Regions from separate parts of the Brevibacillus sp. AG genome, predicted to be linked through region 1. Evidence: riboswitches for the same ligand, from Rfam matches in the RefSeq annotation. Region 1 holds a riboswitch; each other region holds the start of a gene.
The links. A riboswitch is a leader RNA that binds a small molecule or an ion and turns the genes downstream of it on or off. The one in region 1 is predicted to bind cobalamin.
Positions count from the first base shown of each region.

Region 2: another riboswitch for cobalamin. It lies ahead of nrdI (class Ib ribonucleoside-diphosphate reductase assembly flavoprotein NrdI); the one in region 1 lies ahead of POF51_RS26915 (ABC transporter substrate-binding protein).
Region 3: another riboswitch for cobalamin. It lies ahead of POF51_RS16855 (energy-coupling factor ABC transporter permease); the one in region 1 lies ahead of POF51_RS26915 (ABC transporter substrate-binding protein).

Region 1 covers NZ_JAQMYO010000013.1:61,031-64,305, reverse strand. Annotated here, with positions in the region: gene POF51_RS26920 (FecCD family ABC transporter permease) at 1-337, opposite strand, end outside; gene POF51_RS26915 (ABC transporter substrate-binding protein) at 362-1,381, opposite strand; cobalamin riboswitch at 1,552-1,751, opposite strand; gene POF51_RS26910 (M24 family metallopeptidase) at 1,765-2,859, opposite strand; gene POF51_RS26905 (alpha/beta fold hydrolase) at 2,978-3,275, shown strand, end outside.
Region 2 covers NZ_JAQMYO010000001.1:203,938-207,212, forward strand. Annotated here, with positions in the region: gene POF51_RS00865 (ACT domain-containing protein) at 1-455, shown strand, start outside; gene POF51_RS00870 (alpha/beta hydrolase) at 487-1,308, opposite strand; cobalamin riboswitch at 1,479-1,679, shown strand; gene nrdI (class Ib ribonucleoside-diphosphate reductase assembly flavoprotein NrdI) at 1,842-2,201, shown strand; gene nrdE (class 1b ribonucleoside-diphosphate reductase subunit alpha) at 2,188-3,275, shown strand, end outside.
Region 3 covers NZ_JAQMYO010000006.1:123,286-126,560, forward strand. Annotated here, with positions in the region: gene POF51_RS16850 (quinone-dependent dihydroorotate dehydrogenase) at 1-1,010, shown strand, start outside; cobalamin riboswitch at 1,144-1,337, shown strand; gene POF51_RS16855 (energy-coupling factor ABC transporter permease) at 1,482-2,246, shown strand; gene POF51_RS16860 (energy-coupling factor ABC transporter substrate-binding protein) at 2,243-2,527, shown strand; gene cbiQ (cobalt ECF transporter T component CbiQ) at 2,524-3,275, shown strand, end outside.

The DNA.
Region 1 (3,275 bases):
CCGAAGCACCTGAAGATACACCTAACACATACGGGTCAGCCAGGGAGTTGCGAACCAACGACTGGATCGCTACTCCCACTACAGACAGACCTGCTCCGACGATCGCCCCCAAAAGTACACGTGGAAAGCGAATATCCCAAATAATCGTTTGCTCCCCTTTGGACCAATCCACCTCAATCCATTGGGTCAACATCGGAATTTTTGATAAGGCGATTTTCCATACTGTTGTCGGCTTAATTTCCACTGATCCCAAGGTAACTGCGAACGTAATCGAGAGGAAGAGTCCGACCAGTAGAGTAATGATGATATAAGGTAACTTGATCTGTTGCAGTGCCATTCCCTCCCTTAAAAGGGGTATACTCTATTTGAATTTATCCGGGTAGAGTCCTTCCGCCAAAATTTTTAGCGCAATCGGTGCTCGAACGCCTTCAGAAGCCGCAGACAATGGCAGTACCATTAGTCGCTGATTTTTAATCGCCGGGATATCCGCCAGTTCTTTTTTGGTCAAAAGGAAATTGCGTTTTTGCTCAACGGTTCTATCACCGTAGTCTACGATAATAATCACGTCAGGATTGCGACTCACTACTTGTTCCCAACTGACCTCTGCCCAACCCTTTTGAATGTCATCAAAAATGTTCTTACCGCCAGCAGTCTTGATTAAGGAAGTCATGTAGTTGTTGGCTGCTGTGAATGGTTTATCTTCTCCGTTGTCGTACACGAACACTTTAAGTGGCTCGTCCACCTTGCCAATTTTACTAATCGTTTGATCCAATTCACTCTTCATTTTATTAATCAAATCATTGGCTTTGTCTTCCACACGGAAAATGCGTCCAATATTCGTAATGTCTGCAAACACATCGTCGATTGTCGGGCCAGGCATGCTAGAAGACGCTTGCAGATACGATTTGATGCCGACCTTTTCCAAATCCTGCATCGATCCTACACCCTTTTCGCCGAAGCCGCTTTTCCATCCGGCGTACACGAAGTCTGGGTTCGCTGCCAGCAGCACTTCTTTCGTAGGATACTTGTCAGACAGTACCGGAATCTTGTCGTAATCTGCTTTTAACTCTGGAAGGATTTCATCGTCTAGGTATGCAGTTCCGACCATTTTATCAGCCAGGCCCAATGCCAGCATGATTTCGGTAACGTGTTGGTTCAAAGTCACTGCACGCTCAGGTGCTGTTGGATAGGTCATTTCGATGCCATTATTGGTTAGTGTTACAGGCTTGCTCTCTGCTGCTGGTGCAGCCGTTTGTTCGGTTTTGGCTGGAGCCTGTGTTGTCGAAGTGGAGCCGCATGCCGAAACCAAAAGCATGGCAGCTGTCATGATACCGAAAGCTAGTCCTTTCATTACTGTATGTGGTTTGTTTGTCTTAAACATCTGTAATCCCCTTTTCTGTATGTATATGATGAGTTGAACGAAATCCTCCACAAAAAAAGCACCCCCCATTTCAATCGGGAGGTGCATGACAAACGTAGATATAGCTATAAGCAGGCACAAAGGCGCCATTTCATAGACTGTTTCCACATCTGCCCCATCCTCGTGGGTCGATTGTATATGATCGCATGGCAGGTCTCCTGGCTTACGAATCAACACACCCAGCTACCTTCCCATTTTTTGTCTCGCAAAAAACAGTGGCTATTCGCTAGTTGCTCCTCGTTACAGTGGCGGGACCGCGCCGGTTTCTCACCGGACTTCCCTTTTAAGCTGACGGCATATGCCATCTAGCACCATTCGATACGTATTCAATTTTTACGATTTATTCATTCATTGATAGAAGTCAGTTTTTTCGGGAACTGCGTGAGAATTTCAACGCCCGTTTCCGTAACCAATACATCGTCTTCAATCCGCACTCCGCCTACACCTGGCAGATAGATGCCTGGCTCGATCGTAAAGACCATCCCTGGACGAAGCACTTCTTGGTTCTGGCTGTGAACAGATGGATATTCATGTACATCCATCCCAAGTCCATGCCCAAGACGGTGCATGAAGTATTCTCCGTAGCCTTTTGCGGTGATGACATCGCGAGCGGTTTTATCCAAATGCGCAAAAGTCACACCCGGACGAATCTCAGCAATGGCCGCTTCGTTGGCAGCCAATACTGTCTCGTAAATTTCTTGAAGCTGAGCACTGATCTCGCCTACAGCAAAGGTACGAGTAATATCGGATACATATCCGTTGGCTGCTACCCCGATATCAAACAAAAGCAAGTCGCCTTCTTGCACCTGGCGCGTTCCTGGTTTCCCGTGTGGCAGTGCCGACTTCTCCCCTGCCAATACCATGGACGTAAAGGACGGACCTTCGGCACCCAAGCGCTTCATCTGGAATTCCAGCTCAGCTACGATTTCTGTCTCGGTCATGCCTGTCTTGACTTTTTTCAGGGTCTCCCGCAAGGAATCCTCGACCAACTGAACAGCGTGCTTCAAACGCTCCACTTCATCCGCCGATTTGATCAAACGCATTTCACGCAGTGGCTCTTCTACATCCACATAGCTCGACGCCAGAACAACCTGTCCAAGTGCTTCATAACGCTCGACAGTCATATGACTTTTTTCAATACCGAGCTTCGTCAAGTTCGCTGGCAACACTTGCTTGAGGATTTCATAGGGGTTTTGGATATCCGTATGTGTATGGATATCTTGAACGAACGAAGCCTCTGCGGCTGCCTCACGATCAAGAGCAGGTACAATCAAAGAAGGTTTTCCCTCAGCAGGAATAACGAGACCCATAAAACGTTCATGCGGGTCTGTAAAAAATCCGGTCAAATAGTAAACGTGCTTAGGGGAGGTAATCAACACCGCGTTCAGCTCTTGCTCTGTCAAAAACGTGTGGAGCTTCGAAATGCGCTCTTGAAACAACTTCTTCACCCTGCTTTCACCAATTATTCTATTGCGAGAATACCACTTCCCCATCAAAAAAAGAAGAGTTCAAATGAAAAATCTACTTCATATCGGACAACCTAAGGGTGGGGTGAAAATGAAAATGGAACAAATACTCGTCCATCAGGATGGCAAGCAGTTTGCTTTTCACATATCGGGAAAAGGCCAGCCGTTATTGTGTATCCATGCGCCATGCATCGGCTCTATCAATTTTGTTTATCAGCAAACGCTCGCAGATACATATCAGATCATTGTCCCTGATTTGCCCGGACATGGCGACAGTTCACCGACGGAGACGCCTTTTTCCATTGGAGAACTGGCAGAACAGCTCCATAAGCTTGTCCGGTCACTCGGCATTGAACGTCCCTTTATTTTGGGGTACTCCCAAGGTGTTT
Region 2 (3,275 bases), on a different contig from region 1:
AGTTAGCGAGTGCACAATTAAGTATTCTTGCTCATGAAAATAAAGAGGAAATCGCAACGCAGTTAGTGGAAGGACTCGGGACGAAGGTTCCTGTCCAACATAGCTCCGGCGAATATGCGAATCATTTGGCGGTGTTGCGGGTAGGAGCGAATAAGTACACCTTGGCGCAAGATTGGAGAGAAGTGTACATCAGTGAAATCAATTACTGTGCGTGTCGCATACCTCCAGGGGCCCATGGATTGTTGGTTCGCCATATCGATTATCCAGGTGTGATTTATGATGTCTCACGAAAACTGGCCGAACATCAAATCAATGTTTCCAAGTTGAATGTATCGCGTGAGCAAAAAGGGAAGAATGCCCTGCTTATCTCTGTGACCGATGAAGAGATTACACCGACGATTGTATCTGCCATCGAAGAGCTGCCCCAAATCACCAAAGTGTTATCTCTACAGTAAGCGAATCATGATAAACAAAAACTGCCCGTTTTTAGCGGGCAGTTTTTTTCGTAGCGAATTTGAGTCCTTGGCTAATTAAGACTGGCAAGACGGACGAATGATTTTCGTCAGCAAATTCTTTAAAGGATGCCTTGATCTGACCTTTGCCCATGGAGGACAATCGTTCGATCATCGCCAGAGATTTTTCTTTGACCAAGAATCGCCCATCGTTTTCCAACTCCCCGATGGTGAGGAGTGCATGGACGTCGAGGTCATCTGTCAGCAGGCTCGGTAATTGACTCTCCTTCGCAAGCAGTACGCTCTCATTCCAATGGATCGAAGGACTGCCAGCTATATAACGCTGAAAAGCGTGTGGTCTCGACAAAAGTACATGCAAGACAAACAAGCCACCTAACGAATGTCCAAAAATCGCTTGTTGCGTCCGATCGATGGGGAAGTCGTTTTCGATACTCGGCTTGAGCTCCTCCTCTAAAAAGGTGAGGAACTGCTCTGCTCCCCCCATCTGAGGCCAGTCTGCTCCTTGTGGGTTGCCAGGAAGCTCTGAGACGGGAACTTCATACGTGTAATCAAAGAAACGGGCAGGGTGGTACGGACCGTCCGTTGGATACCCAATCCCGACGATGATAGCAGGATACACGCCAGTTCGTTCAGGGCCACGTGATTGTATCCGTATCGCTTCGGTCATGGTTGCAAAAACAGAGTTGCCATCTAGCAAATATATGACGGGAAAGCCTGATTCCGGAGGGGGATCGGCAGGTATACTTACGAAAATGTGATAGTCACGCTCTTGATAAGTCATGATTTTACTGTAAGAACGAGGAATGACGACAGGTTGATAGTCGGTGCTTTTCATGAGGGCTACTCTCCAATCTATCCAAGGCTAACCAACGCACACAAAATCTATTATATGAACGATAACCAGAGATTGGCAATAGCCGAAAAAGGAGAATAGTTAGTTTTCGAAAAGAGCGCATACTGAGCTTGACTCCTACGATATATTGAGGTAAAGTAAGTTTTACCAACTACATATTGATGCGGTGAGGTGTTTACCAGCCAGATTTGGTAGACTTAATAGGGAAGTCGGTGAGAATCCGACGCGGTCCCGCCACTGTAATGAGAGAGTTCCATTTGGGGAAAGAATGCCACTGATCTTGAGGGATCGGGAAGGTGAAAATGGAGCGATGATCCTAAAGCCAGGAGACCTGCCTAACCGCTTGCACTGTTTAACCTACGGGAGATAGGGAAGTGTTCGAGCGCGCAATTCGTATTGGCGAATTGCTGATGGAAGTCATCACGCGCATTCGGCATGTAAACGTCGGATGCGCTTTTACTTTGGCTAAATAACATACATACAGAGTAAAAATAGCAGGGGATAGGATGAGGGACATGCTAATCGCTTATGATTCAAAAACAGGAAACGTCCGAAGATTCGTCAACAAAATTAATTTGCCACATGTGGAAATTAGTCAAGATATGGTGTTGGACGAGCCATTCATTTTGATAACATACACGACGGGATTCGGACAAGTGCCGGAGAAGGTGGCGACGTTCCTGAAGCGAAATCATGTCCATCTGCGGGGAGTATCCGCCAGCGGTAACCGCAACTGGGGAACCAGCTTTGCCAAAAGCGCGGATACGATCGCGAGCCAATATGGCGTTCCGGTGATTTCTAAATTTGAACTGTCCGGTACCGGCCGTGACGTGGAACAATTTACGAGTGGGGTGGCAGCAATTGCGGCATATTGAATTGAACAACGAACTGATGCAGCGTGGCAATGACGGATTTTATCAACTGGAAAAGGATCGGGAAGCGGTTGCGGTCTTCATGGAAGAAGTGCAGTCCAATACGATGACTTTTGGCAGTGTCAAAGAGCGCATGGACTATTTGATCGAGAATGACTTCTATGAAAACGTCTATGAAACATACACTGTTGAGCAGGTCGATGAAGTTTACCGTTTGGCCTATGACGCTGATTTTCAATTTGCTTCGTACATGGCTATCTCCAAATTTTATAAAGATTACGCTTTGAAAACGAACGATAAATCGATGTATTTGGAGCAGTATCCAGACCGGGTGGCCGTTGTGGCACTGTCCCTTGGACAAGGTGACTTTGAGCTCGCCAAGCGTTTGACAGTATCCATGATGGATCAACGCTTGCAACCAGCGACACCAACCTTCCTGAATGCAGGCAAAAGCCGCCGTGGAGAAATGGTCTCCTGCTTCTTGCTCGAAATGGATGATTCACTGAACTCCATCAACTTTATTTTGGGAACTTGTATGCAGCTATCCAAAATTGGCGGCGGTGTGGCCGTGAACTTGTCCAAGCTCCGCGGACGAGGAGAGCCGATCAAAGGCGTCGAGGGCGCAGCAAAAGGTGTTATGCCCGTTCTCAAGCTGTTGGAAGATGCGTTTTCCTACGCAGATCAAATGGGGCAACGTAAAGGCTCGGGTGCAGCGTACTACAACATCTTCGGTTGGGATATCAACGAGTTTCTCGATTGCAAAAAGATCAATGCCGATGAAAAAGCACGCATCAAAACATTGTCCATCGGCCTGATCGTACCAAACGTGTTCTACAAGCTGGCTGAGGAAAACAAGCCATTGAATGTGTTTGCTCCGTACTCCGTGTACAAAGAATACGGTGTGCATCTGGATGATATGGACCTCGATGACATGTACGAGGAGCTCTTGGCAAACGATCGCATCAAGAAAAAGACCGTGATGAGCGCACGCGAGATGTTGACCAAAATCGCGATGATTCAAATGGAATCGGGCTATCCGTACATCATGAACAAAACGAATGCGAACAACAACCATGC
Region 3 (3,275 bases), on a different contig from region 1:
TGGAGGATTCTGCTCCAGGCAAAAGCATCCTGAAGATGATCTATCAGGTAAAAGACCAGCGGTTGGAGAATAAGCTGTGGGGAATGACGTTTCCGAATCCAGTCGGACTTGCAGCCGGTTTTGATAAAAATGCGGAAGTCTATCACGCGTTGGGTGCTCTTGGTTTTGGGTTTGTGGAAATCGGGACGTTGACACCGCAGGGGCAGCCAGGCAATCCGAAGCCGCGTTTGTTCCGATTGCCGGAACATCAAGCTGTCATTAACCGGATGGGCTTCAACAATCACGGTGCGTATTTGGCTTCCCAGCATTTGGTCGATTACGCATACTCAGATGTTCCGATTGGGATTAACATTGGGAAAAACAAAGTAACGCCGAATGAAGAGGCGGCCATCGACTATAGCAAATGTATGGACATGCTCTATGCATACGGTCACTATTTCGTCATTAACATCAGCTCTCCGAATACCCCGAATCTGCGTGACTTGCAGGAGACAGAGAGCTTGCGTCATTTGGTGCGTGCAGTAAGGGAAAAGGCAACCGAAATGGAAGCACGTTCCATCAAGAAAAAGCCGATTTTGCTGAAAGTAGCACCAGACATGTCGGATGAGCACATGCGCGATGTTGTTCACGCTGCTGTTGAAGAAGGCATTGCCGGAATTATCGCTACCAATACGACACTGTCACGCGAGGCGGTTTCCGGACATCGATTTGCCGAGGAAGCGGGCGGCTTGAGCGGAAGACCTCTTACGGAGCGTTCCACTGCTTGGGTGAAGGAGATTTATCAAGAAGTAGGAGACAAGGTACCCATCATCGGTGTCGGGGGCATTTATAACGGCGAAGACGCCTACGCGAAAATCCGAGCAGGAGCCAGTCTCGTTCAGGTGTATACGGGGATGATTTATCAAGGCCCAGGTATCGCCAAGCAAATTAACAAAAAGCTACTCAAGCTCATGCAGCGCGATGGTTTTAAACATATTAGTGAAGTAATTGGCGTAGACGCAAAAGAATAGATAGAACAAGTACGCATAGGTCGATGGCTCCGTTTGTAGAGGGTCATCGGCTTATGCGTTTTTGCTTATATTCTTCCGATTTATGTAGTGATCCGTTATAATGATGTGGGACAAACATGAATTGTCTGTCAACTCTATATGATCGGCGTTAGGTGCCTTTATGTGACGCATAAAGGGTAACAGGGAATCGGGTGAAAGTCCCGAGCGGTCCCGCCACTGTAACCAGGGAGCTCTCTTTGAGAAGGAAACCACTCATTTTCGTATGGGGAAGGACAAAGAGCGCATGGATCTGGAAGCCAGGAGACCTACCTAGTAGCCACACCCAGAAAACCTTCGCGGAAAGGAGCGGTGAATACGAGGCAATGAGGCTGTATAGTCAGTCTGTTGTTTTGTGTGCACATCTCGTCCATTGATGGATGGGATTTTTTTGTTTGTAGGAAAAGAACGAAAGTCAGTGAAGGAGGAAGGAACATGAATCGATCTCGTCTCGTATCTACTTGTTTGATGATCGCGGGCTTTGTCCTGTATTTCCTGCTCAATGAACCAGAGACAGGACATGCGATGCACATCATGGAAGGGTATTTGCCATTATCCTGGGCCTTATTTTGGTGGGCTGTCTTCTTGCCATTTTTTATTCTTGGGATTCGCTCGATTAACAAGATTGTAAAAGAACATCCCGAAATGAAGCTCCTTATTGGTGTTGCAGGAGCGTTTGCATTTGTTTTATCTGCACTGAAAATCCCTTCAGTTACAGGCAGCAGCTCTCACCCGACTGGAACGGGCCTTGGCGCCATTATGTTTGGGCCTTTTGCGATGTCTGTGTTAGGGAGCATGGTGCTCTTGTTTCAAGCCTTGCTTTTGGCACATGGAGGTTTGACTACGCTAGGGGCAAATGCTGTATCCATGGCAGTAGTAGGACCACTGGTGGCATACGGAATCTATCGGGTGATCATGAAAGTGCGCGGAAGCCAGCGTCTGGCTGTTTTTGCGGCGGCTGCCTTGGCTGACCTCGCTACCTATGTGGTGACTTCGATTCAACTGGCACTCGCATTTCCAGCTGAATCTGGTGGAGTGTTGGCCTCGTTTGCCAAATTTGCAGGAATTTTTGCATTCACGCAAGTTCCGCTCGCAATCAGTGAAGGTCTGTTGACCGTTCTTGTTTGGAACTGGTTGTTATCTTACAACGCAAAAGAGCTTACACAGCTTCGTTTGCTCAAACGGGAGGAATCGCTGTGAAAAAAGGATGGAACTGGCTATTACTCTTGGGGGTAATCGTACTGGCGATTGTCCCACTGTTGCTGGTGCAGGATTCGGAATTTGGCGGCGCAGACGGCGTGGCGGAGGAAGCGATTAAGGAAATTGCTCCGAACTACGAACCGTGGTTCCAGCCGCTGATAGAACCGCCAGGGGGAGAGACGGAGAGCCTATTGTTTGCGGTGCAGGCGGCGTTGGGAGCGGGAGTGGTTGGATACGCCGTGGGCTTGTACAAAGGTCGGTTGGATAAGCGGAAAAAATGAACGGGCTGCAGCTTGATTCTCTCTCTTATCAAAACAGGCTGAAACGTCTGCCGCCAGCTCATAAGCTCTTGCTGGCGAGTGCATTGTTACTGCTCGTCTTGGTGGGACATGTATGGATGCAGATGGCCGTCGTTGTTTGGATGACGGTATGGGTAGTGGTGTATGCCCGTATACCTGTCCGTATCTATTGTGCCTTTATGATCGTGTCGCTCTCGTTTTTCGCGGCGGGGCTCCCTGCCCTATTGGTAGAAGGGGCGAAAGCAGGCGAAGTACAGGTCCAGGTCGCGGCAGCATGGGAGTTGGGGTCGTATGTGCTCTATGTGCCGACGTCATCATTCAGTAAAGTTTGGATCTTATTTTGGCGTACCATGGCGAGCTTATCTTGCTTTGCCTTCATTTTGTTTACCGTGCCGTTTGCCGAAATCTTGCAGGTGTTTCGCCGACTTCGTATGCCTGTCCTTGTGACTGATTTATTAATGATCATGTATCGGTTTATTTTTGTGTTAATAACGATTTCTCACCAGCTCTGGATTGCCCAACGTTCGCGTGGAGGTCATCGCGGCTTCCGAGCGACGCTTCGGGATGCAGGGGTTCTCGTTGCGCAATTGTTTGTCAGAGCGATGCGCAAATACGAAGCCTTGCATAAAGGAATGGCGGCTAGAGGCTTCGGGGAGAGCATGCAGGTGCTCGCGTTTCATACCCATGCTCGTTCGCGACGTTATGAATGGGAGTCAATCGCAGGCTGTAT